DNA from 3 places in the Xanthomonas tesorieronis genome. Region 1 is predicted to be linked to each of the others. Evidence: predicted binding sites of a transcription regulator. Region 1 holds the regulator's gene; each other region holds the start of a gene.
What was found. The regulator HrcA, encoded in region 1, represses chaperone genes, less so after heat shock. The targets are predictions, from matches to a motif close to TTNGCACTCNNNNNNNNNGAGTGCNAA.
Positions count from the first base shown of each region.

Region 2: a site for HrcA is predicted at 5,927-5,953, ahead of AB3X08_RS19700 (co-chaperone GroES). Genes of this name have one in related genera too.
Region 3: a site for HrcA is predicted at 5,411-5,437, ahead of rpoH (RNA polymerase sigma factor RpoH). Genes of this name have one in related genera too.

Region 1 covers NZ_CP162490.1:2,308,907-2,318,377, forward strand. Annotated here, with positions in the region: gene recN (DNA repair protein RecN) at 1-992, opposite strand, end outside; gene hrcA (heat-inducible transcriptional repressor HrcA) at 1,106-2,164, shown strand; gene grpE (nucleotide exchange factor GrpE) at 2,339-2,860, shown strand; gene dnaK (molecular chaperone DnaK) at 3,008-4,924, shown strand; gene dnaJ (molecular chaperone DnaJ) at 5,085-6,215, shown strand; gene AB3X08_RS09880 (hypothetical protein) at 6,639-8,714, shown strand; gene AB3X08_RS09885 (DUF3142 domain-containing protein) at 8,711-9,430, shown strand.
Region 2 covers NZ_CP162490.1:4,624,477-4,633,947, forward strand. Annotated here, with positions in the region: gene AB3X08_RS19680 (GIY-YIG nuclease family protein) at 1-3, shown strand, start outside; gene AB3X08_RS19685 (IS110 family transposase) at 729-1,700, opposite strand; gene AB3X08_RS19690 (3-deoxy-7-phosphoheptulonate synthase) at 2,194-3,267, opposite strand; gene groL (chaperonin GroEL) at 3,804-5,453, opposite strand; gene AB3X08_RS19700 (co-chaperone GroES) at 5,589-5,876, opposite strand; gene AB3X08_RS19705 (endonuclease) at 6,151-7,920, shown strand; gene AB3X08_RS19710 (hypothetical protein) at 7,913-8,179, opposite strand; gene cutA (divalent-cation tolerance protein CutA) at 8,275-8,610, shown strand; gene AB3X08_RS19720 (protein-disulfide reductase DsbD family protein) at 8,615-9,471, shown strand, end outside.
Region 3 covers NZ_CP162490.1:638,514-647,984, reverse strand. Annotated here, with positions in the region: gene AB3X08_RS02905 (primosomal protein N') at 1-458, shown strand, start outside; gene AB3X08_RS02900 (VanW family protein) at 483-2,189, opposite strand; gene AB3X08_RS02895 (NAD(P)/FAD-dependent oxidoreductase) at 2,417-3,724, shown strand; gene AB3X08_RS02890 (trimeric intracellular cation channel family protein) at 3,780-4,400, shown strand; gene rpoH (RNA polymerase sigma factor RpoH) at 4,522-5,400, opposite strand; gene ung (uracil-DNA glycosylase) at 5,619-6,347, opposite strand; gene AB3X08_RS02875 (response regulator) at 6,370-7,212, opposite strand; gene ftsX (permease-like cell division protein FtsX) at 7,220-8,167, opposite strand; gene ftsE (cell division ATP-binding protein FtsE) at 8,164-8,850, opposite strand; gene rhlB (ATP-dependent RNA helicase RhlB) at 8,924-9,471, opposite strand, start outside.

The sequences.
Region 1 (9,471 bases):
TCGGCCAGCAGCGCGTCGCGGTGCTCGCCCAGGGTGTCCGTGGTGACCCGGTGCTTGCGCGCCAGGTCGTGCAGCCGGCCCAGTTTGCGTTCCATGTCCTCGAATTGCGCCGGGTCCGCGTCCAGGTCGTCGCGGACCCGGTCGACCAGCGCCAGCGCCTCTTCCAGCTGGATCGTGGCGCTGTCGATCAGCGCTTCGACCTCGGCCAGGCGCGGCTCGTATTCGCCGACCTTGCCGAGTTCGTGGCGGGTCTGCTGCAGCAGTTCCAGCACCGCCGGAGCTTCGTCGCCGTTGAGCCGCTGTGCGGCGCCCTCGCAGGCGCCGATCAGCGCCGCGGCGTGGGCCTGGCGGCGATGGTTGGCGTCCAGCGCGGCGATCGCCGCCGGGTCCAGGTCCTCGCGCTGCAGCTCGGCCAGCTGGTGTTCGAGGAAGCCGATGCGGTCGGACACGTCGCCCTGCGCCAGTAGCGTTTCGCGCTCGGCCAGCAACGCCTGCCAGCGCGCGGCGGCGGCGCGCACCGCGGCGCGTTCGGCATCGTTGCGGGCGTAGGCGTCGAGCAGGCCCAGCTGGCTGCCGCGCGACAGCAGCGCCTGGTGTTCGTGCTGGCCATGGATCTCGACCAGGTGCCCGGCCAGTTCGGCCAGCTGCGACAGGGTCACCGGACGGCCGTTGATCCAGGCGCGCGAGCCGCCGTCGGCGCGGATCACCCGGCGCAGCTGGCACTGTTCGTCGTCGTCGAGCTCGTTCTCGCGCAGCCAGGCGCGCGCCGGCGCGGCGTCGGGTACGGCGAATTCGGCCGACAGTTCGGCGCGGTCGGCGCCATGGCGGACCACGCCGCTGTCGGCGCGCAGCCCGGACAGGAAGCCGAGCGCGTCCACCATCAGCGACTTGCCGGCGCCGGTTTCGCCGGACACCACGGTCATGCCAGGGCCGAATTCCAGTTCGGTGCCGCGGACGACGGCGAAATCCTTGATCGAGAGATGTCTGAGCATGGGGGTCGCAAATCCAGGGCCGCGCAACGCTAGCATGCGCGGGTAGGTGGGCCAATGACTTGCCAAGCCGGCATGCAGCCATTATCTAGTGTCCAGTCTCACGGATTGATTCAATGCGCGCCTCTCCGGTCCACTCTTCGCTCGACCCACGCGCCCGGCAGCTGTTGCGCACGCTGATCTCGCGCTACATCCGCGATGGCGAACCGGTCGGCTCGCAGACCCTGGCCCGCCACGCCGGACTGGACGTGAGCCCGGCGACGATCCGCAACATCCTCGCCGACCTGGAGGACGCCGGCCTGCTCAGCTCGCCGCACACCTCGGCCGGGCGCATTCCCACCGCCACCGGCTACCGGGTGTTCGTCGACAGCCTGGTGCAGATGCGCCCGCCCGGCGAAGGCGAGGTGGCGCGGCTGCGCGCGGAGATGAGCAGCGCCGCCGGCACCCAGGCGCTGCTCGGCAGCGCCTCGGAACTGCTGTCGGCGATGACCCATTTCGTCGGCGTGGTCAGCGCGCCCAAGCGCGAGCAGTTCGCGTTCCGGCATATCGACTTCGTGCCGCTGGACGCGCGCCGGGTGCTGGCGATCCTGGTGTTCGCCGACAACGAGGTGCAGAACCGGGTCATCGAACCGCGCAAGGCCTACGAGCCGGCCGAGCTGGAGCGGGTGGCCAATTACTTGAACGGGCATTTCGCCGGGCGCGCGCTGGCCGATATCCGCGCCAGCCTGCTGCGCGACCTGCGCCACGCCCGCGACGAGATGGAGCTGCTGCTGGCGCACAGCGTGGAACTGGCCGAGCAGGCGCTGGCGCCGGCCGGCGACGACATGGTGCTGGCCGGGCAGACCAAGCTGATGGGGGTGCAGGACCTGTCGGACCTGGAGCGGCTGCGCGAGCTGTTCGAGATCTTCGCCAGCAAGCGCGAGATCCTGCAGCTGCTGGAGCGCACCATCCGTGCGCCGGGGGTGCGCATCTTCATCGGCGAGGAAACCGGGGTAGTGCCGCTGGAGAGCGTGTCGCTGGTCACCGCGCCGTACATGGCCGGCGGCCAGGTGCTGGGCGTGCTGGGGGTGATCGGCCCCAAGCGCATGGACTACGACCGGGTGATCCCGCTGGTACAGACCGCCGCCGAGGTCCTCGGCGCCGCCCTGGACCCGACCCCGCCGACCGAGCGCTAGCGTGCAAGGCAGGGGCGTCCAACTGGCCCCGAAGCCGGGGTTGCCGCCCGCTTTTCCCATTCCCGATTCCCGTCTCCCCATTCCCCCAAATGCAACACAGCATCTTGAATCCGCTGCGCACGCCCACATAGGTGGTCCGGTAGGGCGGGTGCATCATCCGCCAGGGAACCGGAAATGAACCAAGACCACCCCGAATTCGATTCTGAACATCTGTCCGAGGCACAGCAGCCCGCGTCCGATCCGCTGCAGGCGGAGATCGAGACCCTGCGCAGCGAGCTGGCGCTGGTCAAGGCCGACGCGCTGCGCGAGCGCGCCGACCTGGAAAACCAGCGCAAGCGCATCGCCCGCGACGTCGAGCAGGCGCGCAAGTTCGCCAACGAGCGCCTGCTCGGCGACCTGCTGCCGGTGTTCGACAGCCTGGACGCCGGCCTGAGCGCGGCCGGCAGCGAACCCAGCCCGCTGCGCGACGGCCTGGAACTTACTTACAAGCAACTGCTCAAGGTCGCCGCCGACAACGGCCTGACCCTGCTCGATCCGACCGGGCAGCCGTTCAACCCAGAGCACCACCAGGCGATCAGCCAGGCCGAGGCCGACGGCGTCGCCCCCGGTCACGTGATCCAGGTGTTCCAGAAGGGCTACCTGCTCAACGATCGCCTGCTGCGGCCGGCGCTCGTGGTGGTCGCCAAGCACGATTGACGCGCCGCCGGCGGTCCGCGCCTGAATCGGGCGCGGCCGCGGCAGAACGCTAATTTGCGGTAATGGCTTGAATGGCCTGCGGCCATCCCTATATCCGAACCAGACCCCGGCAGCGGCCGGACACCAGAAATTTTCAGGAGTCATCCAATGGGCAAGATCATCGGCATCGACCTGGGCACGACCAACTCGTGCGTGGCGATCATGGACGGCGGCAAGGCCCGCGTCATCGAAAATTCCGAAGGCGACCGCACCACGCCCTCGATCGTCGCCTACACCAAGGACGGCGAAGTGCTGGTGGGCGCCTCGGCCAAGCGCCAGGCGGTCACCAATCCGAAGAACACCTTCTACGCGGTGAAGCGCCTGATCGGCCGCAAGTTCACCGACGCCGAAGTGCAGAAGGACATCGGCCTGGTTCCCTACGGCATCGTCCAGCACGACAACGGCGACGCCTGGGTGGCCACTGCCGACGGCCGCAAGCTGGCCTCGCAGGAAATCTCCGCGCAGGTGCTGGAGAAGATGAAGAAGACCGCCGAGGCGTTCCTGGGCGAGACCGTCACCGAGGCGGTCATCACCGTGCCGGCGTACTTCAACGACAGCCAGCGCCAGGCGACCAAGGACGCCGGCCGCATCGCCGGCCTGGACGTCAAGCGCATCATCAACGAGCCGACCGCCGCGGCGCTGGCCTACGGCCTGGACAAGGGCCAGGGCGGCGATCGCAAGATCGCGGTGTACGACCTGGGCGGCGGCACCTTCGACGTGTCGATCATCGAGATCGCCAACGTCGATGGCGAGAAGCAGTTCGAAGTGCTGGCCACCAACGGCGACACCTTCCTGGGCGGCGAAGACTTCGACAAGCGCGTCATCGACTACCTCGTCGAAGAATTCAACAAGGACCAGGGCATCGACCTGCGCAAGGATCCGCTGGCGCTGCAGCGCCTGAAGGATGCGGCCGAGCGCGCCAAGATCGAGCTGTCGTCCTCGCAGCAGACCGAAGTCAACCTGCCGTACGTCACCGCCGACGCGTCGGGCCCGAAGCACCTCAACATCAAGCTGACCCGGGCCAAGCTCGAGGCGCTGGTCGAGGATCTGGTCAAGCGCACCATCGAGCCGTGCCGCACCGCGCTCAACGACGCCGGCCTGCGTGCCAGCGACGTGACCGAGGTGATCCTGGTCGGCGGCCAGACCCGCATGCCGAAGGTGCAGCAGGCGGTGGCCGAGTTCTTCGGCAAGGATCCGCGCAAGGACGTCAATCCCGACGAGGCCGTGGCGCTGGGCGCGGCGATCCAGGGCGGCGTGCTGGCCGGCGACGTCAAGGACGTGCTGCTGCTCGACGTGACCCCGCTGAGCCTGGGCATCGAAACCCTGGGCGGCGTGTTCACCAAGATCATCGAGAAGAACACCACGATCCCGACCAAGGCCTCGCAGACCTTCTCCACCGCCGAGGACAACCAGTCCGCGGTCACCGTGCACGTGCTGCAGGGCGAGCGCGAGCAGGCCCGCTACAACAAGTCGCTGGCCAAGTTCGACCTGTCCGGGATCGAGCCGGCGCCGCGCGGCCTGCCGCAAGTGGAGGTGTCCTTCGACATCGACGCCAACGGCATCCTGCACGTGTCGGCCAAGGACAAGAAGACCAACAAGGAACAGAAGGTCGAGATCAAGGCCGGCTCCGGCCTGTCGGACGACGAGATCCAGCGGATGGTCGCCGACGCGGAAGCCAACCGCGAGGAAGACAAGAAGTTCCATGAGCTGGTGCAGGCGCGCAACCAGGCCGACGGCCTGCTGCACGCCACCCGCAGCGCGATCACCGAGCACGGCAGCAAGGTCGGTGGCGACGTGATCGGCAAGGTCGAGTCGGCGCTGGCAGACCTGGAAACGGCGATGAAGGGCGACGACAAGGGCCAGATCGAGGCCAAGACCAAGGCGCTGGAAGAGGCTGGGCAGTCGCTGTATGCGGCGGCCGCTGCTGGCGAACAGCAGCCGGGCGCCGCCCCGGGCGGCGCGCACGCCGCTGGCGACGACGTGGTCGACGCCGAGTTCACCGAGGTCAAGGACGACAAGAAGTAAGCCGGGATTCGGGATTGGGATTGGGGATTGGCAAGGCCCCTTGGCCTGCCGATTCCTGCTCCCATCCCTGTCCAAAGCAGTGCTTGCAAAAGCGGAAGAGCTCGGCTCTCCGCTTTTGCCTTGAACGAATCCCGAATTTCGAATCCCCAATCTCCGCCCTATGAGCAAACGCGACTACTACGAAGTGCTGGGCGTGGCCCGTACCGCCAATGACGACGAGCTGAAGAAGGCCTATCGCCGTTGCGCGATGAAGTTCCACCCCGACCGCAATCCGGGCGACCAGGCGGCCGAGGCGGCCTTCAAGGAGTGCAAGGAGGCCTACGAAGTCTTGTCCGACGGCAACAAGCGGCGCATGTACGACGCGCACGGCCATGCCGCGTTCGAGCACGGCATGGGCGGCGGTGGCGGTGCCGGCGGCCCGGACATGGGCGACATCTTCGGCGACATCTTCGGCAATATCTTCGGTGGTGCCGGCGGTGGTGGCGGTCGTGCGGCGCGGCGCGGGGCCGATATCGGCTACGTGCTGGAACTGGATCTGGAAGAGGCGGTGGCCGGGATCGAGCGGCGCATCGAGATTCCGACCCTGGGCGAATGCGAGCACTGTCATGGCAGTGGCTCGGAAGACGGCAAGGTCGAGACCTGTACGACGTGCCAGGGACGCGGCCAGGTGCGGATCCAGCGCGGCATCTTCGCGATGCAGCAGAGCTGCCCGCATTGCGCCGGGCGCGGCCAGATCGTGCAGAACCCGTGCGTGACCTGCCACGGTGCCGGGCGCGTCGAGGAAACCAAGGTGCTGTCGGTGAAGATCCCGCCCGGCGTGGACAACGGCGATCGCATCCGCCTGTCCGGCGAAGGCGAGGCCGGTCCGGCCGGCACGCCGCCCGGCGATCTGTATGTGGAAGTGCGGGTGCGCGAGCATCCGATCTTCCAGCGCGACGGCGACGACCTGCATTGCGAAGTGCCGATCCGCATCTCCCAGGCGGCGCTCGGCGACACCGTGCGCGTGGCCACGCTGGGCGGGGAGGCGGAGATCCGCATCCCGGCCGAGACCCAGACCGGCAAGCTGTTCCGTTTGCGCGGCAAGGGTGTGCGTTCGGTGCGCAGCCGCAGCGAAGGCGATCTGTACTGCCGCGTGGTGGTGGAAACCCCGGTCAATCTCACCGCCGACCAGCGCAAGCTGCTGGAGCAGTTCGAATCCACCTTCACTGGCGAAGACGCGCGCAAGCACTCGCCGAAGTCGGCGACCTTCATCGACGGGGTGAAGGGGTTCTGGGATCGGATGACGTCGTAGAGCCGGGATTTGGGATTGGAGATTGGGGATTCGCAACGGCGGGTCCCGAGCGGCGATCGAGATTGTCTGGGCCGATGGAAGAGGCACGTGCAGGCGAGAGCCCGATACGTGCCTTTTCAGTTTTCGGGATTGCGATCGATTGCTTGTGAATCGAATGCCGGTTGCGGGAGGGGACGCCGCGGTGCTGCTGTTACGGATCTCCAATTCTCCATCCCAATCCCAGCGCTTGAACTGCGGCGATGAAGGCACCCGCCGTGGGTTGAAGGGGTTCCGGGACTGATCCACGTGGCCCGCGCTGGCGCAATGCCGGCGTGGCCGCACCGGCGGCGCATCGCTAGCGTGCGCCGTCTGTGCCGTGGCGCAGTCCGGCATGCGAACATGCCGCCACGCCGATCGCGGCGCCTATCGTTTGCAGAGTCCGCCATGCAGATCGGCCGTTCCGTGCTTGCCCGCCTTGCCGCGCTGCTGTCGTGCGCTTGCCTTGCGGCACCCGCGCTCGCCAGTTCCGATGCCGGTTGCGATCCCAGCCTGCTGCTGGACTTCGGCGATTACAGCGGATGCCAGAACACCGCTGCGCTTGCGCCGGGCAACGATACCCGGGTGAATCTGTTGCTGTTGATGCGCGATGATGCCGCGCCCGCCACTGTGCCTGCCGACCCGCTCGAACCGGCGTTCACCTGGGAGGCGGCGGTCCAGGCGTTGCAACCGCCGCCGACCGATCCGGCCACTGCTGCTGACGGAACGCTCGACGGCGAAGCGGACCGCTGCAACAGCAATGCGCGCGGCGGCAGCGAATTCATCGCCGCATTGAATGCGAACACGCGCGTGCCGCCGGCGGAAAAAACCCGCTTGGCGCAGGCGCGGCCGGCGCAGTGCCCGGATGCGGAAATCGCCGTGGCCGATGGCGTGTCCTCGGCCGCAGGCAAGGACTTCGCGCGGTACCTGCAGGCCGCCAGCGCGTTCTATGCCGGCGCCTTCGATGCGTCCGCGCAGGGCTTCCAGGCGCTGGCCAAGGCGGCCGACCCCTGGCTCAGGGAGGCGGCGCGCTACATGCTGGGGCGGGTCGCGCTCAACGCGGGGCAGGTCGATGGCTTCGACGAGTACGGCGTGCAGCGCGATCCGCCGCAGTTCGACCAAGCCGCGCTGGCGCGCGCCGAGCAGGGATTCGCCGCGTACCTGCACGACTATCCACAAGGACGCTACGCCGCATCTGCGCGCGGCCTGCTGCGGCGCGTGTACTGGCTTGGCGGCGATACCGCGAAGCTGGCCGCCGAATACGAACGCTTGCTGCGCCTGCCCTCGGCGCAGCGCGGCCTGTCGGACCAGGCACTGGCCGAGGAAATCGACAACAAGCTGCTGGCCAACGCCGCTCCCGCGACGCTGACCACGCCGCTGCTGCTGGCGGTGGCCGATCTCAAGGCGATGCGCTCGGGCGACGGCCGCGATGGCCGTAGACTGGCGCTGGACGCGCTGCAGGCGCAGCGATCGCGTTTCGCCGACGAACCGGCGTTGTTCGCGCTGCTGCTCGCCAGCTACCAGTACTACGTGGCGCAGTCCCCGGCACAGGCGCTGCGCCTGCTGGACGCCGGCACGGGGCAGGGCAAGCGCGGCAGCGTCGCCTTCGCCGCGGCCATGCTCAAGGGCCTGGCGCTGGAAGACAGCGGCGCGCCGGCGTTGGCGGCCTACTGGCGGCGCCTGCTCGGCAGCGCCGAACCTGGGGTGCAGCAGCCGTTGGTGCAGTTGGCGCTGGCGCGGCGCCTGGAGCGCGACCGCGCGCTCGACCAGGTGTTCGCGGCGGATTCTCCGATCGTCAACCAGGCCATCCGCGACCAGTTGCTGATCTATGCCGCCGGTGCCGATCTGCTGCGCCGCCACGCGCTGACCCCGACCGTGTCGGCGCACGAACGCGAACTGGCCGCCTTTGTGCTGCTGTACAAGGAACTTTCGCGCGGCCAGCCCAAGGCGTTCCTGCAGGATCGCGTGCTGCTCGCCGAGGTGCCGCATGACAGCAGCGAGCCTCGGCGCGGGCCTTACTGGTTGCCGCAATCCTCGCCACCGCAGGCGGTGTTCTCCGGCACCTTCGAGCAGGGCGAGGATGCGTGCCCGGCGATCGAGACGGTGGCCAAGACGCTGGCCGCTGCCCCGGCCGACGCGCACGCGCAGCTGTGCCTGGCGGAGTTCGTCCGGGTCATGAACTGGGATGACTTGCCGATCAACGTGCCGCCGCCGGCCGCCGAGCTTGGCGGAGCGCCTTCGCAGTTTCCCGGTGCCGCGTATTTCCGTTTGCCGGTCTACCAACGCGTCATCGATGCTGCGGACGTGCCCGCCAACGACAGGGCGTATGCGCTGTATCGCGCGATCAACTGCTATGCGCCCAGCGGCTACAACCACTGCGGCGGCAAGGACGTGCCGGTGGGCGAGCGCAAGCGCTGGTTCCAGCGCCTGAAGCGGCAATTCCCGTCCTCGAGCTGGGCGCAGGACCTGAAGTACTACTGGTGAGCGCGGCCACGCTCGCGCGCTGCGCCGTGCTGTTGGCGCTGTGCATGACGATGGGCGCGGCCAACGCCGCGCCGGTGGAGGCGCGCCGCTACGACGCGTTCTGGCTGTGGGCCGGGGTGCGTCCGCAACCAGTGCTGGCCAGCGCTCGCCGCGTCTATTTGCTGCAGGCCGAGGTGCCGCTGGACGCCGGTGCGCCGGCAAGGCTGGTCGCGCAACGCGCGGCGGTGCCGCAACTGCGCCACTGCCAGGTGTGGATGGTGCTGCGGGTGGAGCGCATCGACTGGACGCCGGCCTTGTTCGACGCGGTGCTGGTGCAGTTGCAGCGCTGGCGCGCGGCCGGCAACGACGTGGCCGGCCTGCAGATCGATTTCGATGCGGGGACGCGCCACCTCGAACGCTACGTGGCGTTCCTGCGCACGCTGCGCGGGCGCCTGCCGGCCGACTACCGGCTCGGCATCACCGGCCTGCTGGACTGGAGCGTCAACGGCCGCGCCGAGGCCTTGGCCGGATTGCGCGGCGTGGTCGACGAGGTGGTGCTGCAGATCTACCAGGGACGCGCGGTGATTGCCGACTATCCCGTCTATGTCGCCAGGCTGGGTCGATTGCAGGTGCCGTTCCGCATCGGCCTGCTGCAGGGCGGCGACTGGCAGCCGCCGCGGGGGCTGCAGGACAATCCGTGGTTCCGCGGCTACGTGGTGTTCCTGCGCAACCCTTGAGCGGACCGATGCTCCGCCATCGATGGCCGCGGCCTAGAATG
Region 2 (9,471 bases), 2.3 Mb from region 1:
TAGCCTTCCGCGCCCGAAGGCGCATACGCCATGGCCTGCGTGCGGGCCGCTGATCCGCCGGCGCCAACGCGCTGAATCGATGCACAACTGGTTTTAACGCAACCCCAACACCTTGCCAGCCGCTGGCACACGCCGGCAAACCGTCGCCACGGCACGGGCGCATAAATTCACCACCGGCCGGACGCCGTCGATGAAGAGGCTCTCTCCCTTTGGATTCGACGGCACGGCCGGGTCTTTTTTGGGCGACACGCAGCGGACACTCCGACGTTATGTGTAAACCGCCACGCGATCGATACCGCTTGGACGATCCGCACATGGCGCCGCGTCGGACACTTCCCCCCAGCCCATTGCCGGCATCGTCGGCATCTCGTAGCTGAAGCTGCATGCGAAGACGCGCGCCGCCTTCCGCGCGCGACGCGAGAGAGACCTCACCCCGCTGTCATCGGAATCGGACCGATCGGTCCTTCGTTCGTCGCGGCCGAAGGGCGCCTCTAATAAACCCTAAAAGCATGTCGATGCACTTGCGAGACGCCGACACGCCCAGCCTGCAGGTTCCGGCATCGAGACGTTCCAGATGCCGTGGAGTGTCAAAGGCATGGCGGTAGACGGTGGTGTTGTGGCCGCGTTTTTCATGGACGCCTTGGCATCATGGCCACTTCGTCCTTCTGTCGCGGCTGAAGCCGCTCCTACAAGAGCACCGCGCGCATGTGTAGATACCGTCTTCCGGCCTAACAGGCAATGGCCTTTTGAGGATCGAAGGGTGTGCGTGATTTGAGCACGCCATAGGCGATGTGCAGCAGCTTGCGCATGGCGGCGCAGATGATCTGCTTGTTGGCCTTGCCGCGTTGTCGCATGCGCTGCTTCAGCGCACGGACGACCGGATTGTGGGTCATGGCGACCAAGGCCGGCAGGAACAGGCCAGCACGCAGGCGCGGGGAGCCAGTGCGGGAGATGCAAACCTGCCCCTGGCGCTTGCCGGACTCTTGCAGGCGTGGGTTGAGCCCGGCAAAGGCGGTCACCGCCGAAGCGCGGGCGAAGCGGTCCACGTTGCCAAGTTCGGCCAGTATCAAGGCCGCGCTGGTGTCGGCGATGCCGTCGATGCTGACCAGCAGCTCGCGCTGCCCGCGCAAGGTGGGATCCTGGTCGATATGATCGTCGATGGCCCGTTCGATCTGCGCGATGCGCGCCTGCAACTGGCCGATGTTCTCCAGGATCGAGTCGCGCACCACCAGTGTAGCCACGTCCAGGCGGTTGCGCTCCATCTGCAGCATCTGCAGCAGGTCGTCCCGACGCCGCACCAGCGCCTTGAGCTGCTTGAGCGCCGGCGGATCGGGCTGCCAGCGCCGCAGCGACTCCCGGTGACGCAGGCCATAGCTGGCGATCAGCTTGGCATCGCTGCGGTCGGTCTTGACCCGGGTCAGCTGGCTGCGTGCATACAGCGCCATCTGCGCCGGGTTGAGCACGCACACGCGATAGCCCTCCCCATGGACAAACTCGGCCAGCGCCTCGTGATAGGTGCCGGTGGCTTCCATGACGATCCAGCTGTCCGGCTGCGCATGGGTCCGCAACCACGCATGCAGGGCGTGGAAGCCCTTCGGATCGTTGGGTAGCTTGGCCTTGGTGCGGTACTTGCCGTTGGCCAGGTCGATGGCCAGGTCGAAACTGCGTTTGGCGACGTCGATGCCGACGACTGGGGACATGAGAATTCCTCCGTCGGATGGGGATCACGATCATCGCTGCGCCCGGTCCTGCCTTGTGGATGCGAGTTCACGCCGAGGGCGGACTCTGGATACCGTTCGGACACCGTGGGCCAGCATGTGGAGGGCGGGAGCCGATCTACAGCACAAGCTCGAAGCTTCAGGAGCGACTGGACTTCCCGCACCTCCTCCGATGATCAGTCGGAAGACATAACGTCCTAACGGCGTCATGTCCAGATACAAGGAGCGGCTTCAGCCGCGACAGAAAAAAGAACACGCCATCGCCACGCGCAGCGTGCAGCTTCAGAAATGGAGTTATTAGAGGTGCCCTGAAGCCGCTCCTACAGAAGAGCGGCAGAGGGGCATACGAGCGCACCCCTGCTGTGTGGTGTTGACGCTTCTCGGACGCGGCGGGCATCGAAGTGCGGCGAGTCCTTCGCGCGACAGGCGTCGAGCGCCAGCCCGCTGCCTGTGCCACCGCGCTGCGCTGCGCCGCTCAGGCCGCCTGCGACAACCGCGCCTGGCGCCGCGCGCGCACCGCCTGCGCCAAGCGCTCCAGCACCTGCACCGAGCTGTCCCAATCGATGCAGCCATCGGTGATGCTTTGCCCGTAACGCAGCGGTTGACCCTCCACCAGCTCCTGGCGGCCGCCGACCAGGTGGCTCTCCACCATCGCGCCGACGATGCGGGTCTGTCCGGCTTCCAGCTGCGCGGCGATGTCCTCGATCACTTTCGGCTGGTTGTCCGGGTTCTTGCCGCTATTGGCGTGGCTGGCGTCGACCATCAACCGTGCCGGCAATCCGGCCTTCTCCAACACCTGACCGGCCACAGCGACGCTGGCCGCGTCGTAGTTGGGCAGCTTGCCGCCGCGCAGGATCACGTGGCAGTCGGGATTGCCGGTAGTGGTAGCGACCGCGGTCTGCCCGTCCTTGGTCACCGCCAGGAAATGGTGCGGATGCGAGGCCGCGCCGACCGCATCGACCGCGATCTTGACGTCGCCGCTGGTACCGTTCTTGAACCCGACCGGGCACGACAGGCCCGAGGCCAGTTCGCGGTGCACCTGGCTTTCGGTGGTGCGCGCGCCGATCGCGCCCCACGCCACCAGGTCGGCGATGTACTGCGGCGAGATGATGTCGAGGAATTCAACGCCGGCCGGCAGGCCGAGACGGTTGATGTCGCGCAGCAGGCCGCGCGCCAGGCGCAGGCCCTTGTTGATGTCGAAGCTGCCGTCGAGGTTGGGATCGTTGATCAGGCCCTTCCAGCCGACCGTGGTGCGCGGCTTCTCGAAGTACACCCGCATCACGATTTCCAGCGCGTCTCCGTAGGTGTCGCGCAGCGGGCGCAGGCGTTGCGCATACTCCATCGCCGCCACCGGGTCGTGGATCGAGCACGGGCCGATCACCACCGCCAGGCGGTCGTCGCGGCCGTGCAGGATTTCGTGCAGCGCCGCGCGCGAGGCGGCGACGGTCTGCGAGGCATCTTCGTCGCAGGGCAGCAGCGACAGCAGGTGGGCGGGCGGGGTCAGCGGTTCGATCTTGCGGATGCGCAGATCGTCGGTATGCGGGGCCATGGAAAATCTCTCGTCGGGTTCTGGGTGGGGGGCCAGGTCCGGCGGCATGAAAAAAGCCGCCAGGTTCGCTGGCGGCTTTCGGGGATGCGGCTGAAGTGTCCTTCAGGGTGAACGCATTCCTTCCTCCGCCAGCGGCATCGGAAAACCGTAGTACCAAAAATAAAAGCTGCGGTTGGCGTTCATGGGATGCATTGATAGCACAGGATTTTGGGGGGCGCCACAGTTGCTGATGCAACTGGATGGAGCCGGGATTCGGGATTGGAGATTGGGGAGTCGCAAAGCCCACAGGCCCCAGCGATTCGCGACGTCTCCCAATCCCCAATCCCGAATCGCCAATCCCGGCCTCTGGAAATCGAACGCATACGCCGGATCCTTCCAGCTACTGCGCCGCGGCGGCTGCCGCACCGCCACGCGACCGCTACGCGCGCCGCGTTCCGGCGCCGCCGCACTGCGAAGCGCGCGCAAAAAAAAGAGCCCCGCATCGCTGCGGGGCTCCTCTCGGTTGCGTACTGCAGGTCGGCTTGCGCCGGCGCGGATCAGAAATCCATGCCGCCCATGCCGCCCATGCCGCCGCCCATGCCACCGGCGCCGCCGGCCGGCTCGTCCTTCTTCGGCGCTTCGGCCACCATCGCTTCGGTGGTGATCATCAGGCCGGCGATCGACGCGGCGTTCTGCAGCGCCGAGCGGGTCACCTTGGTCGGATCCAGGATGCCGAATTCGACCATGTCGCCGAACTCGCCGTTGGCTGCGTTGTAGCCGAAGTTGCCGGTGCCTTCCTTGACGCGGTTCAGGATCACCGACGGCTCTTCACCGGCGTTGGTGACGATCTCGCGCAGCGGCGCTTCCATCGCGCGCAGCGCGATCTGGATGCCGTGGGTCTGATCTTCGTTGGCGCCCTTCAGCTCGCCGATCGCGGTCAGCGCGCGCACCAGGGCCACGCCGCCGCCCGGGACCACGCCTTCTTCCACGGCCGCACGGGTCGCGTGCAGGGCGTCTTCGACGCGCGCCTTCTTTTCCTTCATCTCGATCTCGGTCGAAGCGCCGACCTTGATCACCGCCACGCCGCCGGCCAGCTTGGCCACGCGCTCCTGCAGCTTCTCGCGGTCGTAGTCCGAAGAGGTCTCTTCGATCTGCGCCTTGATCTGCTTGATGCGCGACTCGATGCCGGTGGTCTCGCCGGCGCCGTCGATGATGGTGGTGTTCTCCTTGGAGACCTGCACCTTCTTGGCGCGGCCCAGGTCCTTGATGGTCGCCTTCTCCAGCGCCAGGCCCACTTCTTCGGAGATCACGGTGCCGCCGGTCAGCACGGCCATGTCTTCCAGCATCGCCTTGCGACGGTCGCCGAAGCCCGGGGCCTTGACCGCCACGACCTTGACGATGCCGCGGATGGTGTTGACCACCAGGGTCGCCAGCGCTTCGCCTTCCACTTCCTCAGCGACGATCAGCAGCGGCTTGCCGGCCTTGGCCACGCCTTCCAGCACGGGCAGCAGGTCGCGCACGTTGGAGATCTTCTTGTCGTGCAGCAGGATGAACGGGTCGTCCAGGTCGGCCGACTGGCTCTGCTGGTTGTTGATGAAGTACGGCGACAGGTAGCCGCGGTCGAACTGCATGCCCTCGACCACGTCCAGCTCGTTCTCCAGGCCCGAGCCTTCCTCGACGGTGATGACGCCTTCCTTGCCGACCTTCTTCATCGCGTCGGCGATGATGTTGCCGATCGACTCGTCGGAGTTGGCCGAGATGGTGCCGACCTGGGCGATCGCCTTGTCGTCGGCGGTGGGCTTGCTGATCTTCTTCAGCTCGGCCACGGCGGCCACGACGGCCTTGTCGATGCCGCGCTTGAGGTCCATCGGGTTCATGCCGGCGGCGACCGCCTTGGAACCTTCGCGGATCAGCGCCTGCGCCAGCACGGTGGCGGTGGTGGTCCCGTCGCCGGCGTTGTCGGAGGTCTTGGACGCGACTTCCTTCACCATCTGCGCGCCCATGTTCTCGAACTTGTCGGCCAGTTCGATTTCCTTGGCGACGGAGACGCCGTCCTTGGTGATGGTCGGCGCGCCGAAGCTCTTCTCGAGCACGACGTTGCGGCCCTTCGGGCCCAGGGTGGCCTTGACGGCATTGGCGAGGATGTTGACGCCGCGCACCATGCGCGAACGGGCGTCTTCACCGAAACGGATATCTTTGGCAGCCATGTGTGTAACTCCGGGATTCGTGATTGGTGATTAGGGATTCGCTAGAGCGGGATTCGGGCGGAGATGTCGGGTCGCGCGGCGCCTAGCGCCTTACCAATCCCGAATCCCGACTCCCGAATCCCGCGATCGGGGGCTTTAGCCCACGATCGCCAGGATGTCGTCTTCGCGCAGCACCTTGTACTCGACGCCTTCGGCCTTGTAGCTGGAGCCGGCGTACTGGCCGTAGATGACCTTGTCGCCGACCTTGACCGCCGGCGCGCGGACGCTGCCGTTGTCCAGCGGCTTGCCGCTGCCGATGGCGACGATCTCGCCCTTGGTGGACTTTTCCTTGGCCGAATCCGGGATCACGATGCCGCCGGCGGAAATTTCGTCGGCTTCGATCGGCTTGACTACGACGCGGTCGTGAAGCGGCTTGATGCTCATTGAGTGAGACCCTCTTAAGTGATTGATTGGTCTAGGAAAGGCTGGCGATATTAGCACTCGCATGTGACGAGTGCTAGCAACGCTCGCGAAAAAACCCGGTACGCCGGGATGCGCTTGATGTGGTGCTGGCCGCCGCCCTTTCAAGGGCGGGGATGCAAAAAATTTCGCGCACGGGCCAGCCCGGGCCCGGAACTGGTACCCGGATTCCGCAACGCTGTCACAGAGGCAGGCTAGTCTCGCAGACCCAGGGGGGACCATCCAAAAGGAGTTGTCGATGAAGCCATCCGCCGTTGCCTTACCTCTCGCCTGTCTGCTGGCCCTGGCCGGCCCCGCCCAGGCCGCCGTGTTCATCAACGAATTGCACTACGACGATGCCACCGCCGCCGGCGACACCGGCGAGGGCGTGGAGATCGTCGCCACCGCCGGCGAGAGCCTGAGCGGCTACAAGGTCTACCTGTACAACGGCAGCAGCCCCGGCGCCGCCACCGTCTACGCGACCACCTCGGTGCCGGCCGGCAACCTGGTCACCTGCGGCGGGCAGGTGCGCATCGCCACCGTCGGCTATGCCAGCAACGGCGTGCAGAACGGCCCCAACGACGGCCTGGCGCTGGTCGACGGCAACGGCCAGGTGGTGCAGTTCCTCAGCTACGAAGGCGCGATCACCGGCGGCGGCGGCCCGGCGGCCGGCCTGAGCAGCCAGAACCTGCCGGTCAGCGAGAGCCACAGCACCGCGGCCGGCACCTCGCTGCAGCTGCGCGGCAGCAACGGCAGCGCCGCCTCCGACTTCACCTGGGCCGGCAGCTCGGCCAGCAGCTTCGGCGCCTGCAACAGCGGCCAGACCTTCAGTGGCGGCAGCAGCGACACCGCGCCGTCGGTGACCGCGACCACCCCGGCGCAGGGCGCCAGCAACTTTCCCGCCGCCGGCGACCTGGCGGTGACCTTCAGCGAGGCGGTGACCCTGGCCAGCGGCGCGTTCGGGCTGAGCTGCAGCCAGTCCGGCACGGTGGCGCTGAGCTACCCGAGCAGCGGCAGCCAGTTCGCGATTTCCACCAACACCGCCCTGGCCGCCGGCGAAAGCTGCAGCCTGAGCATCTTGGCCGCGCGCGTGAGCGACGCCGGCGGCGCGCATCCGGCGCAGGACAGCAGCATCGCCTTCAGCGTCGCCAGCGGCAGCGGCGGCGGTACCAGCGGCTACTACGCGCGGGTCAACACCTCCAACGCCAGCCAGTTGCGCTGCTCGCTGCACGAGACGATCAAGGGCCACACCGTCTACCCGTACAGCAGCAGCTCCGGCACCAGCACCTGGACCATCCTGGAGATCGCCGACGAGGACCCGAACAACAGCGGGCGCATCCTCGACGCCTACCGCAACCGCAGCTACGCCAAGGTCACCGACCGCGCCGGCAGCGGCAGCGGATTGAAGTACAACCGCGAGCACAGCTGGCCGAACTCGCTGGGCTTCGGCAGCGCCACCGGCGACAAGGGCCTGCCCTACGCGCCCTACACCGACACGCACATGCTGTACCTGACCGATTCCACCTGGAACGCGGACCGCGGCAACAAGCCGTACGCGAACTGCGACAGCAACTGCGGCGAGCGCATCACCGAGGCCAACGCCGGCTTCGGCGGCGGCAGCGGCAGCTATCCGGGCAATTCCAACTGGGTGCGCACCCCGGACGGCAACAGCGGCAGCTTCGAAGTGTGGAACCACCGCAAGGGCGACATGGCGCGCGCGGTCATGTACATGGCGATCCGCTACGAAGGCGGCACCGACGCGGCCACCGGGCAGTCCGAGCCGGACCTGGAACTGACCGACGACCGCAGCAAGATCGTGCAGACCTCGGCCTCGCCGGCCTACATGGGCCTGCTGTCGACGCTGATCGCGTGGAGCCAGCAGGATCCGCCGGACGATGCCGAGCGTGCCCGCAACGAAGTGGTGTACAGCTTCCAGGGCAATCGCAATCCGTTCATCGACCACCCGGAGTGGGCGACCTCCTCGCTGTTCACCTCGGCCAAGCCGGCGAGCTGCCAGTTGCTCAACTGAACCGGATCTCCGGCGCGCCGACGGCGGCGCGCCGGAGCATGCAGCGCGCGGCGCGGATGGCCTCGGGCCATCCGGCGTCGCGCATGCCATCGGCGCTCAGCGGAAGATGGCCGCCGCCGCGCGAAAGCCGGCGCGGCCGCGGCCTGGTTTCCTGCCCGCCGCCCTCAATCGCCGCCAGGCTACCGTGTATGTCCCGGCGACGCATCCTTCGCCGCAGCGCGGTCCCGCGCCATGCCCGGCCCGCGTCGTTCCACGCCATCCCGCGCGGGCCTGCAACCGCGCGCCCGCAAGCGCGCACCCATGCCCGAACCAGGCCCGGCAAAGCCCTGCCGGCGTCCCTATACTGTCGGCCGCATGTCTTCGCCCCCACCCCTCCGCCTGCTGTTCAGCACCTGCCCCGATCCGGCCAGCGCCGCGCGGATCGCCCAGGTCCTGGTCGAAGAACGCCTGGCCGCGTGCGTGAGCCGCCTGCCCGGCGTGCACGCCACGTATCGCTGGCAGGACGTGGTGGAGCAGGCGGAGGAAGTGCTGCTGCTGATCAAGACCGCCGCCGACCGCATCCCCGCGTTGCGACAGCGGCTGTGCGAGCTGCACCCCTTCGACGTCCCCGAATTGATCGAGGTCGAGGTCGCCGGCGGCCTGCCCGCCTACCTGCAGTGGGTGTACGCCGAAACCCGTGAGGAACCGTAAGCCGATGACCGTGCTGCACCGTATCGCTGCCCTGTGCCTGCTGGCCCTGGCCGCCTTCCCCGCCCTGGCGATCAGCGAAAAGGATCTGCTGCCGGTCGATCGGGCCTTCGTGCTGAGCGCGCAGGCGCCCGAGCGCGGCCGCATCGAACTGCACTGGAAGATCGCCGACGGCTATTACCTGTACCGGCACCGGATCGCGGTGCGGGTGCTGAGCGGCTTCAAGGCCAACCCGACCGTGCAGCTGCCGGCCGGGCACAAGAAGACCGACCCGTACTTCGGCGAGGTGGAAACCTATCGCGGCGAGTTGAACGCGGTGCAAAGCGGCGTCGCCGATCCGGCCACGACCAACTTGCAGGTGGAAGTGCGCTACCAGGGCTGCGCCGACGCCGGCGTGTGCTATCCGCCGCAGAAGCGCTTGCTCAACGTGGCACTGCCGGCGGCCGAAGCCGGCGCGGCAGCGGCTCCCACCTCGCCGCTGCCGGGCAGTGCGCCGGGCGCGGCCGGCCCGGCCGCCAAGCCCTTGTTCGGCGCCAGTGCCGGCGCCGTGCAAGGCTTGCCGCTGCCGTCGGACCAGGCGTTCGGCTTCGAAGCCATCGTCGGCGACGGCAATACGCTGCTGCTGCGCTTCACGCCCGCGCCGGGCTACTACCTGTATCGCGACCGCACCGCGCTGGCGCTGGAAGGCGCCGCCGGCATCCGCACCGGCATGCCGCGCTGGCCGCAGGGCCGCTCGCACCAGGACGAGCACTTCGGCAACGTGGTGGTGTATTTCGACCAGACCGAGGTCAGCGTGCCGCTGCAGCGGCAGCGCGCCGATGCCGCCGAAGCGACCCTGGTCGCCACCTTCCAGGGCTGCCAGAC
Region 3 (9,471 bases), 1.7 Mb from region 1:
TGATCCAGGTCGCCGGGCGCGCCGGCCGCGCGGCGCGCCCGGGCGACGTATGGCTGCAGACCCACCATCCCGGCCATGCGCTGCTGGAAACCCTGGTGCACGGCGGCTACCATGCCTTCGCCGCAGCCGAACTGGCGCAGCGCGAAGCGGCCGGCTTCCCGCCGTTCGCCTACCTGGCGCTGCTGCGCGCCGAGGCCAAGCAGGTCGAACACGCCAACGCCTTCCTCAGCACGGTGCGCGCGCTGCTGCCGGAGCAGGCCGAGGTGCAACGCTTCGGGCCGATGCCGGCGCCGATGCCGCGCCGCGCCGGCTTCCAGCGCACCCAGCTGCTGCTGTCGGCACCGACCCGACGCGCGCTGCATGCGGTGCTGGACGCCGCGGTGCCGGCGATCTACGCGCTGCCGCAGGCGCGGCGCGTGCGCTGGTCGCTGGATGTGGATCCGCAGGATCTGTACTGAGCCTGGCCGCGGCGCCGCGATCGCTCAGCTGCGTGTGGCCAGCGCGTCCAGCAACTGAGCGCGCAACGCGACCGCATCGCCAGCTTCCACGCAGCGCCAGGCACCGTCGTCCGCGCCGAGACCGCAGGCCGCGGTGGCGATCACCGGCTTGCCCAGCGCCAGGGCCAGCAGTGCGCCACGCGGCTGTTGCTCGATCCAGGCCGGCAGCACCACCACCGCGGCCGCCTGCACGCCCGCGGCCATCGACGCGACCCGGCGCACATCGAAACCGCTCCAGAACTGCGGCGTTTCCTGCGCGCCCGGCGGCAACAGCAACTGCACCGGCAAACCGCGCAACGCCTCGCGCAGTTCGAACGCGCCCTTGCGCGCCAGCGCCGACGTGGCCAGCAGCACCTGCGCGGCAGCGCCAGCGCCAGCTCCATCGCCGTCGCCGCCGGGCGGTGCCGCAGCGGGCGGCAACGGCTGCCGCCATTGCAGGGCGATGCCGCGGCTGCCGGCCAGGGCGAGCAGTTCGCGATGCGGGGTGATCCAGTGCCGCGCCTGCGCCAGCGCCGCGCGCTCGGCCTCCACCAGCAGCGGATCGGCGCGGAAATCGCGCAGCGTGGCGCTGTCGGGATGGCGTTGCGCGGCCGCGTCCAGGCGCGCCTGCAGCACCTGCATCGGCAAGGCGGTCATGCACACGTCCCAACGCCGGCCCTGCAGTTCGCCGGCCAGCCACAGACCAGGCAACAGGCTCTGCGGCACCACCAATTCGACGTCCTGCGCGCCGAGCTGCCGTTGCAGCGCACGCAGGCGGATGCGTTGCGCACGCTGCCGCACCTGCGGCAACGGCAGCCCGCGGCGCAGCCACCAGCGTTGCAGCAAGGCCGCCTGCAGCGCGGCGAAGCTGCTCCGGCGCAGCGCCAGCACCCGGTCGCCCGGCTGCATGCGCCGCCGGCGGTCGTCGGCGAATTCCGGCCAGTCCTCGTCCACCAGCCAGGTGCGGCGGAGGCCTTGCGCGCTGGCCGGCACATGCCGATGGCAGGCCTCGCGGCCGCAGCGCGTGCAGTCGTTCGCCGCGGCCGCTGCCGGCGTGCGCCGCAGCGGCAGCAGCGGCAACGCGGCGACGGCCGGCGCGCCGCCGAGGATGCGCACGTGCAGGTCATCGCCATCCAGCCACACTTCCAGGCGCCACGCCGAATCCGCGCGCAGGCGCAGATCCACGTAGTTCCAGAACACCACCGCATCGCGATCGCGCTCGGCCAGCGAACCGGCGATCACCTGCGTATGCCGATGCCGCTCGACGATCTGCAGGCCCTGGCGCAACGCCGCGTCGTAGATCGCATTGGACAGCTGGCACAGGCCGCCGCCGATCGACGGCACCAGGCAGCCTTCGCGCAATTCGCGCCCGGCGGCGAAGCCGCGCCGGCGCGTGGCCCGGGCCAGTTGCCGCCAGAAGCTGAAGGTCGCACCCGCTGGCACTTCGATTCCGTGCAATTTGCGCGCGGCCACGCGCAGGTTATGGATCTTGCCGGCGACCAGCAGCGGCGACGTTTCTTCTGACTCGGGCCATAACGGCGTCACCGATTCGGACACCGTCGCAGCGACGATCGGCAGTCCCGCATCGCGGCGATGCCGGCGCGGTCCGCCGCGCAGATCGCGCAGCGCGCGGCGCAGCTGCAGCACGCGGGTCTTCAGCGCGAACAGCAGGCCGCCCAGCCGCGACGGCGTCGCCGCGACAGGCGCAACCACAGGCCGATCCGTTGCTGTCGCTCGCATTACCATGCGCCCTCTGCGTCCCTGACTGCGCCTGCCATCGCGTTACTATAGGGCCATGCCGTTCCAGCCCCCAGTTCCTGCACGGCGCCTCGACCGCCATGTGCACCAAGGCGCTGCGCCGCACCACGCGGACGCAACGTCCGCGGCCGTCGCCAGCGTCGCGACCACCGCTTGCGCCTCGTGTCTGCCTGGAGCCCCGTATGGCTAGCGCCCCCGTACCGCACCTGATCGTGGTCGGCGGCGGTTTCGCCGGGCTGTGGGCCACGCGCGCGCTGGCCAAGGCGCCGTTGCGCATCACCCTGATCGACCGCCGCAACCACCATCTGTTCCAGCCGCTGCTGTACCAGGTCGCCACCGCCGGCCTGTCGTCGCCGGACATCGCCGCGCCGCTGCGCCAGATCCTGCGCAAGCAGGACAACGTGGAAGTGCGCCTGGGCGACGTCGTGCGCCTGGACAAGCAGGCGCGGCAAGTGCAACTCGCCGGCGGCGAGACGCTGGACTACGACTACCTGCTGGTCGCCACCGGCGCCACCCATGCCTACTTCGGCCACGACGAATGGGCCAGGCACGCGCCCGGCCTGAAGACCCTGGACGACGCGCTGCACCTGCGCCGCCACCTGTTGCTGGCGTTCGAGCGCGCCGAAGCCGAGCGCGACCCCGCCGCGCGCGCGGCCTGGCTCAGCTTCGCCATCGTCGGCGGCGGCCCGACCGGGGTGGAACTGGCCGGCACCCTGGCCGAGATCGCGCGGCATACGCTCAAGCACGAATTCCGCCGCATCGATCCCGCCGAAGCCAAGGTGCGGCTGATCGAAGCCGGCCCGCGCGTGCTCGCCTCGTTCCCGGAGCGGCTGTCGGCCAAGGCGCAACGGCAACTGGAGAAGCTCGGCGTGGAAGTGCTGACCGGCGTGCCGGTGGCCGACATCGACGCCAGCGGCTACCGGCTGGGCAGCGCCTTCGTGCCCGCGCGCACCGTGGTCTGGGCCGCCGGCGTGGCCGCCTCGCCGCTGGCGCGGACCCTGGACGTGCCGCTGGACCGCAGCGGCCGCGTGCAGGTGCAACCGGACCTGAGCATCCCCGGGCATCCGGAGGTGTTCGTCGCCGGCGACCTGGCCGCGTTGCAGCAGGCCGACGGCAAGCCGGTACCGGGCGTGGCGCCGGCGGCCAAGCAGATGGGCCGGCACGTCGCGGAGAACCTGCTGAAACGGCTGCGCGGCGAACCCGGCGACGCGCCGTTCCGCTACGCCGACTACGGCAACCTGGCCACCATCGGGCGCATGGCCGCGATCGTGCACCTGGGCCGCCTGCAGCTGTCGGGCCTGCTCGCCTGGTGGTTCTGGCTGGCCGCGCACGTGTTCTTCCTGATCGGCTTCCGCAATCGCCTGGTGGTGCTGCTCAACTGGGCCTGGGCGTACTGGAGCTACCAGCGCGCGGCGCGCATCATCCTCGGCGACGACGCACGCACGGCCGAGTCCGCACCGGCCGCGCCGGAGCCGCCCCCGGCCGCGTGACACCCTGCGGCGGGGCTGCGATCCTAGCCGCCCTTTGCCGCTGCGCAGTGCCGTCTTGGCGACCTTCCTGTTCCTGCTCGACCTGCTCGGCACCTTCGTGTTCGCGATCAGCGGCGCCACCGTCGGCGTGCGCCATCGGCTGGACCTGTTCGGCGTGCTGGTGCTGTCGTGCGCGGCCGCGGTCTCCGGCGGCATCGCCCGCGACGTACTGATCGGCGCCACGCCGCCGGCCGCGCTCGGCGATGCGCGCTATCTCGGCGTCGCCTGCCTGGCCGGCTTGCTGACCTTCTACAGCCACAACACGGTCGAGCGCCTGCGCAACCCGGTGCAACTCTTCGATGCGCTCGGCCTGGCGCTGTTCGCGGTGTACGGCACCAGCAAGGCGCTGGCGTTCGGCCTGGGGCCGCTCAGCGCGACCCTGCTCGGCATGCTCAGCGGCATCGGCGGCGGCATCGTCCGCGACCTGCTGGTGGCGCGCACGCCGGTGGTGCTGCAGGCCGAGCTGTACGCGGTGGCGGCCTTGCTCGGCGGCGGCGTGGTCGCCGCGGCGCACGTCCTGCACCTGCCGCAGCCGTGGGGATTGGCGATCGGCGCCACGCTGTGCTTCGGCCTGCGCTTCATGGCGATCCGCTACGGCTGGCACCTGCCGGTGGCGCGGCCGCCGCCGGAGCCGTGACCGGTACTGCGCGCCGTGCGTCGGCACGGCCGGTCTCCGCACGCCTAGACGCAACGAAAAAGGCCCGGAAAACCGGGCCTTTTTGCTTGGCGGATCGATCATCCGCAACTGCGCGCCGCACTCACGCCACGAACAACGCCTTCATCTTCTTCAGCGCGTTGGCTTCGATCTGGCGGATGCGCTCGGCGGATACGCCGTACTCGTCGGCCAGCTCCTGCAGCGTGATCTTGCTGTCGGCATCCAGCCAGCGGCGCTTGATGATGTCGCGCGAACGCGCATCCAGTTCGGCCAGGCCTTCGCGCAGCAGCTGCAGCTGGTTGTCCTCGCTGTCGGCGCGCTCGTAGGCCTGCGAGGGATCTTCCTCGGCGGCCATCAGATACGCGGCCGGCGACGGCGGCGCGTGGTCGTCGTCCTCGTCGGACGGCGCATCGAAGCCGATATCGCGACCGGACAGGCGCGACTCCATCTCCAGCACCTCGCGCTCGGACACGTTGAGGTCCTTGGCGACTGCGGTCACTTCCGCCGCGTTCATCCAGCCCAGGCGGGTCTTGGACTTGCGCAGGTTGAAGAACAGCTTGCGCTGCGCCTTGGTCGTGGCGACCTTGACGATGCGCCAGTTCTTCAGGATGTACTCGTGCATCTCGGCACGGATCCAGTGCACCGCGAAGCTGACCAGGCGTACGCCCATTTCCGGGTCGAAGCGCTTGACCGCCTTCATCAGGCCGATGTTGCCTTCCTGGATCAGGTCGCCCAGCGGCAGGCCGTAGCCGTTGTAGCCGCGGGCCACATGGACCACGAAGCGCAGGTGGGAATGGACCAGTTCGCGCGCCGCATCCAGGTCTTCCTGGTCACGGTAACGCACCGCCAGCGCGCGTTCCTCTTCGGACGTCAGCACCGGAATCTGGTGCACGGCGCCGATATAGGCATCCAGCGAACCGAGCGGACTGGGGATCGGGAGGTTGTTGGCCACCAGCGCGGTGGCAGGTATGGTCTGGCTCATAGGGCTCATCTTAGCAGTCAACTAACTAGACTGCTGGGTACAGTAAAAAGTTCCTGCGTTCTGTTTGTAGAACATTCGAATCAGGAAACGAACTGTGACAGAAGCCACTGGAACGCTGGGGAAGGCGGGCGTAACCGGTTACGAGCGCCTAACCTAGCACCCGGACCGCGAAATTTGCGTACACGCGGCGCGCCCGGGCGACGCCGTCGAACCGCGGTTCAGGCGCCGGCCAAGGCCGCGTCCAGCGCCGCGCGCGGCGGCAGGCTCCAGTCGATCGGCGCGGCGCCGCGGCGGCGCAGGTAGTCGTTGGCCGCGGAGAAATGCTTGCAGCCCAGGAAGCCGCGGTGCGCCGACAACGGCGAGGGATGCGGCGCCTTCAGCACGCGGTGGCGGCGGGTGTCGATGACCTTGCCCTTGGCCTGGGCATAACTGCCCCACAGCAGGAACACCAGGCCTTCGCGCTCGCGGTTCAAGGTTTCCACCACATGGTCGGTGAAGCCCTCCCAGCCCTTGCCCTGGTGCGCGCCGGCGCGGCCTTCCTCCACCGTCAGCACCGCGTTGAGCAGCAGCACGCCGCGCTGCGCCCACGGCAACAGGCAGCCGTGATCGGGACGGCGGATGCCCAGGTCGTCCTCGATCTCCTTGTAGATGTTCAGCAGCGACGGCGGCACCGGCACCCCGGGCAACACCGAGAAGCACAGCCCATGCGCCTGGCCATAGCCGTGGTACGGATCCTGGCCGAGGATCACCACCTCCACCTGGTCGAACGGGGTCGCGTCGAATGCGGCGAAGATCTGCCGCCCGGGCGGGAACACGCGGGCGCCGGCGGCCTTGCGCTTGCGCAGGAAGGCGGCCAGTTCGCGCATCTCCGGGCGCAGCAGCCAGTCGCCGACCTGCGCTTTCCACGAGGGTTCCAGTTGAATGCGGGCGTCGTCTTCGTTGCTCATGCGGGTCCGGCGGATCGATCGGTCAGAAGGTCACGGCGGTGTCGTTGAGCTTGGCCAGGCGCAACTGGAACAACACCTTGGTGACCAGCAGGCGCTCCTCGATCGGCTTTTGCACCAGGTCGTTGGCGCCGGCGCGCAACAGCTCGGACTGGTTGTGCGGATTGCTGTCGCCGGTCATCACCAGCACCGGCATGCGCCGCTTGCCGTAGGCGAAATCGATGCGGATGCGCTGCACCACGTCGCGACCGTTGAGTTCGCCCTTGAGGGTGACGTCGGTCAGCACCAGGTCGATGCGGCGGGTGGTGCGGCCCAGCGATTCGGCGGTCAGCAGCGCGAACGCGTCCTCGGCGGTCAGCACGTGCACCACGTGCAGTTCCTGGCGCTCGAGCATGCGCTTGGTCGCCTCGGCCACCACGCGGCTGTCCTCGACATAGAGGATGGTGGCGCCGGCCACCGGCTGCGGCTGCACGTAGCCGCGGATGAAGGTCGCCAGCGCCTCGTGGCCCAGCGCCTTGTCGAAATAGTCGGTGACGTATTCGGTGAAGCGGCGTTCGACCAGATGCTGCTGCGCATCGCCGGAGACCACGATCACCGGCACGTAGGCCTGGCCGGCGGCCTCGCGCACGCTCCGCGCCAGGGCCAGGCCGTCGCCGTCGGGCAACGCCAGCGAGGTGGTGACCAGGTTCACCGGACCGGCCTCCAGCGCGGCGCGCGCCTCGGCGATGCTGGCGCAGCCGACCACTTCCACGTCCGGCAGTTCGCGGTGCAGCACATCGGCGATCAGCTTGCGCACCAGCTTGGAGCCGTCCACGACCATCACCCGCGGGGCGTCGCTGATCAGGTGCTTGAGCTCGTGCCGGGACATGCGCGCCTCAGGTATCGGTGGGACGCGTCTGGCGCAGGAAGTGGCCGGTCACCAACCAGGCGCCGAGCCAGCCCAGCAACAGGGTGCCGAGCAACACGAACGCCGAGTGCAAGGCGTCCAGCCCGTGCAACGCGAAATGGCTGCCGTAGCTGTCGGCCAGTTCCGCCAGCGGCGGCCCCAGCGCCAGCCGCGAGGCGGCGAGCAGGCCCAGCGCCAGCACCCCGGCGCCGAAGCCGTACCAGGCACCCAGGTAAAGGAACGGGCGGCGGATGAAGCCGTCGCTGGCACCGAGCAATTGCAGCACGCCGATTTCCTCGCGCCGCGACTGGATATCCAGGCGCACGGTGTTGCCGACCACCAGCGCCGCGCCGGCGCCGAGCAGCACCGACAGCACCTGCACCAGGCGCTCGCCGAAGCGCAGCCAGCCGTCCAGGCGCTTGCGCCACAGCGCGTCGTGCTGCACCAGGTCGGCCTGCGGCAGCGCGCTCAGCGAGGCGGCGAGTTGCGCATCGTCGGCCGCGGCCGGGGTGACGATCAGCAGCGTCGGCAGCGGGTTGTCGTCGAGCGCGTCCAGCGCCTCGCCGAGCCCGGCGCTGTCGCGCAGCTCGGCCATGCCCTGTTCGGGCGTGCGCAGCGCCACCGCGGCGACGTCGGCACGGCCACGCAGGGTCGCGGCCAGCGCAGTGGCCGCGGCGGCATCGACGTCGGTCTTCAGGAACACGTTGATGTCGCGCGACTGCTGCACGCTGCCGGCGAACTGCTTGAGGTTGTCCAGCGCGATCGACAGCCCCAGCGGCAACGCCAGCGCCAATGCCATCACCGCCATCGTCAGCAGCGTCGCCCACGGCTTGCGCATGGCCCGGCCGAGGCTGTAGACGATGCTGTGCAGGTGGTGGTCCCACCACACGCCCAGGCGCGAGGGCGCGGCGCCGCCGGCGGCATTGCGTGCGCTCATTCGGCCAAGTCCTGCGGGGAAATGTCGTCGGCCAGGCGGCCGTGGTCCAGGATCAGCACGCGCTTGCGCATCTGCTTGAGCAGCGCCAGGTCGTGGCTGACCACCAGCACGCTGGTGCCGCGCGCCGGCAATTCGGCGAACAGCTGCATGATCTCGGCTGCCAGGGTCGGGTCGAGGTTGCCGGTGGGTTCGTCGGCGACCAGCAGGCGCGGCTCGGCGACCATCGCCCGGGCGATGCCCACGCGTTGCTGCTCGCCGGCCGACAGCTGCGAGGGCAGCGCCTTCTCGCGATGGCCCAGGCCCATCCGCTCCAACACCGAGCGCACGCGCTTGCCGATCTCGGCGCGGCGGGTGCCGCGCAGGATCAGCGGCAGCGCCACGTTCTCGGCGATGCTGCGGTCCATCAGCAGGCGGTGGTCCTGATACACGACACCGACCTCGCGCCGGTGCAGCGGCACGCGCCGCCCGCGCACCTTCAGCAGGTTGCGCTCGCCGAACAGCACCGCACCGCGCGACGGGCGCTCGCTGAGATGGATCAACTTGAGCAAGGTGCTCTTGCCCGCCCCGGAATGGCCGGTGACGAACAGCATCTCGCCCTCCTCGACCTCGAAGCTGACGTCCACCAGCGCCTCGTGGCCACCGGCGTACTGTTTGCTGACATTGTCGAACCGCAGAACGCTCATCCGGCGATTATGCCGGAGCGGCCCGGGTGTTCGTCCACCGTGCGCACGCCGCGAACGGTGGGGAACGGGCGCATCAGGAACTGGAGACCAGCGAACGCAGCTTGCGGCCGAGCCGGGTCAGGAACGAATCGTTGGCCGCGGCAGCCGGCGCCGCGGCGCGCTCGCCCTGGCGCGCGGCCTTGACCTGCACCGGCTTGGCCGGCGCGTCGCCGCTCGCGACGGCGGCAGTGGCCGCACCCTCGGCGCCTTCCAGCGGACGGCCACCGCGACGACGCCGGCGCTTGCGCGGCGCACGCTCGCCATCCGGCGCAGGCGCACCATCGACGGCGGGACGGGCCGGCTTGGGCGTGGGCGCCGCGACCGCTGCCGTCGCTGCGTTGGCGGCCGCAGCCGGCGCTTCCGCGACGGCCCCTGGCGCCGCACCGGCATCGGCCGGGCGCGGGGTGCGCGGACGCCGCGGCTTGCCGTCGGCGCCGCGCGATTCGCCACGGCCGCCGGCACCGCCAGGACCGCCGCGGCCGCCGCCGGGCTTGCCGCGGCCGCCGCCGCGCCGCTGCTCGTCGGCCTCGCGCTGCGCGCGCGCCTCGCGGAAGATGTCGCCAATGCTTTCGTCGGCATCCG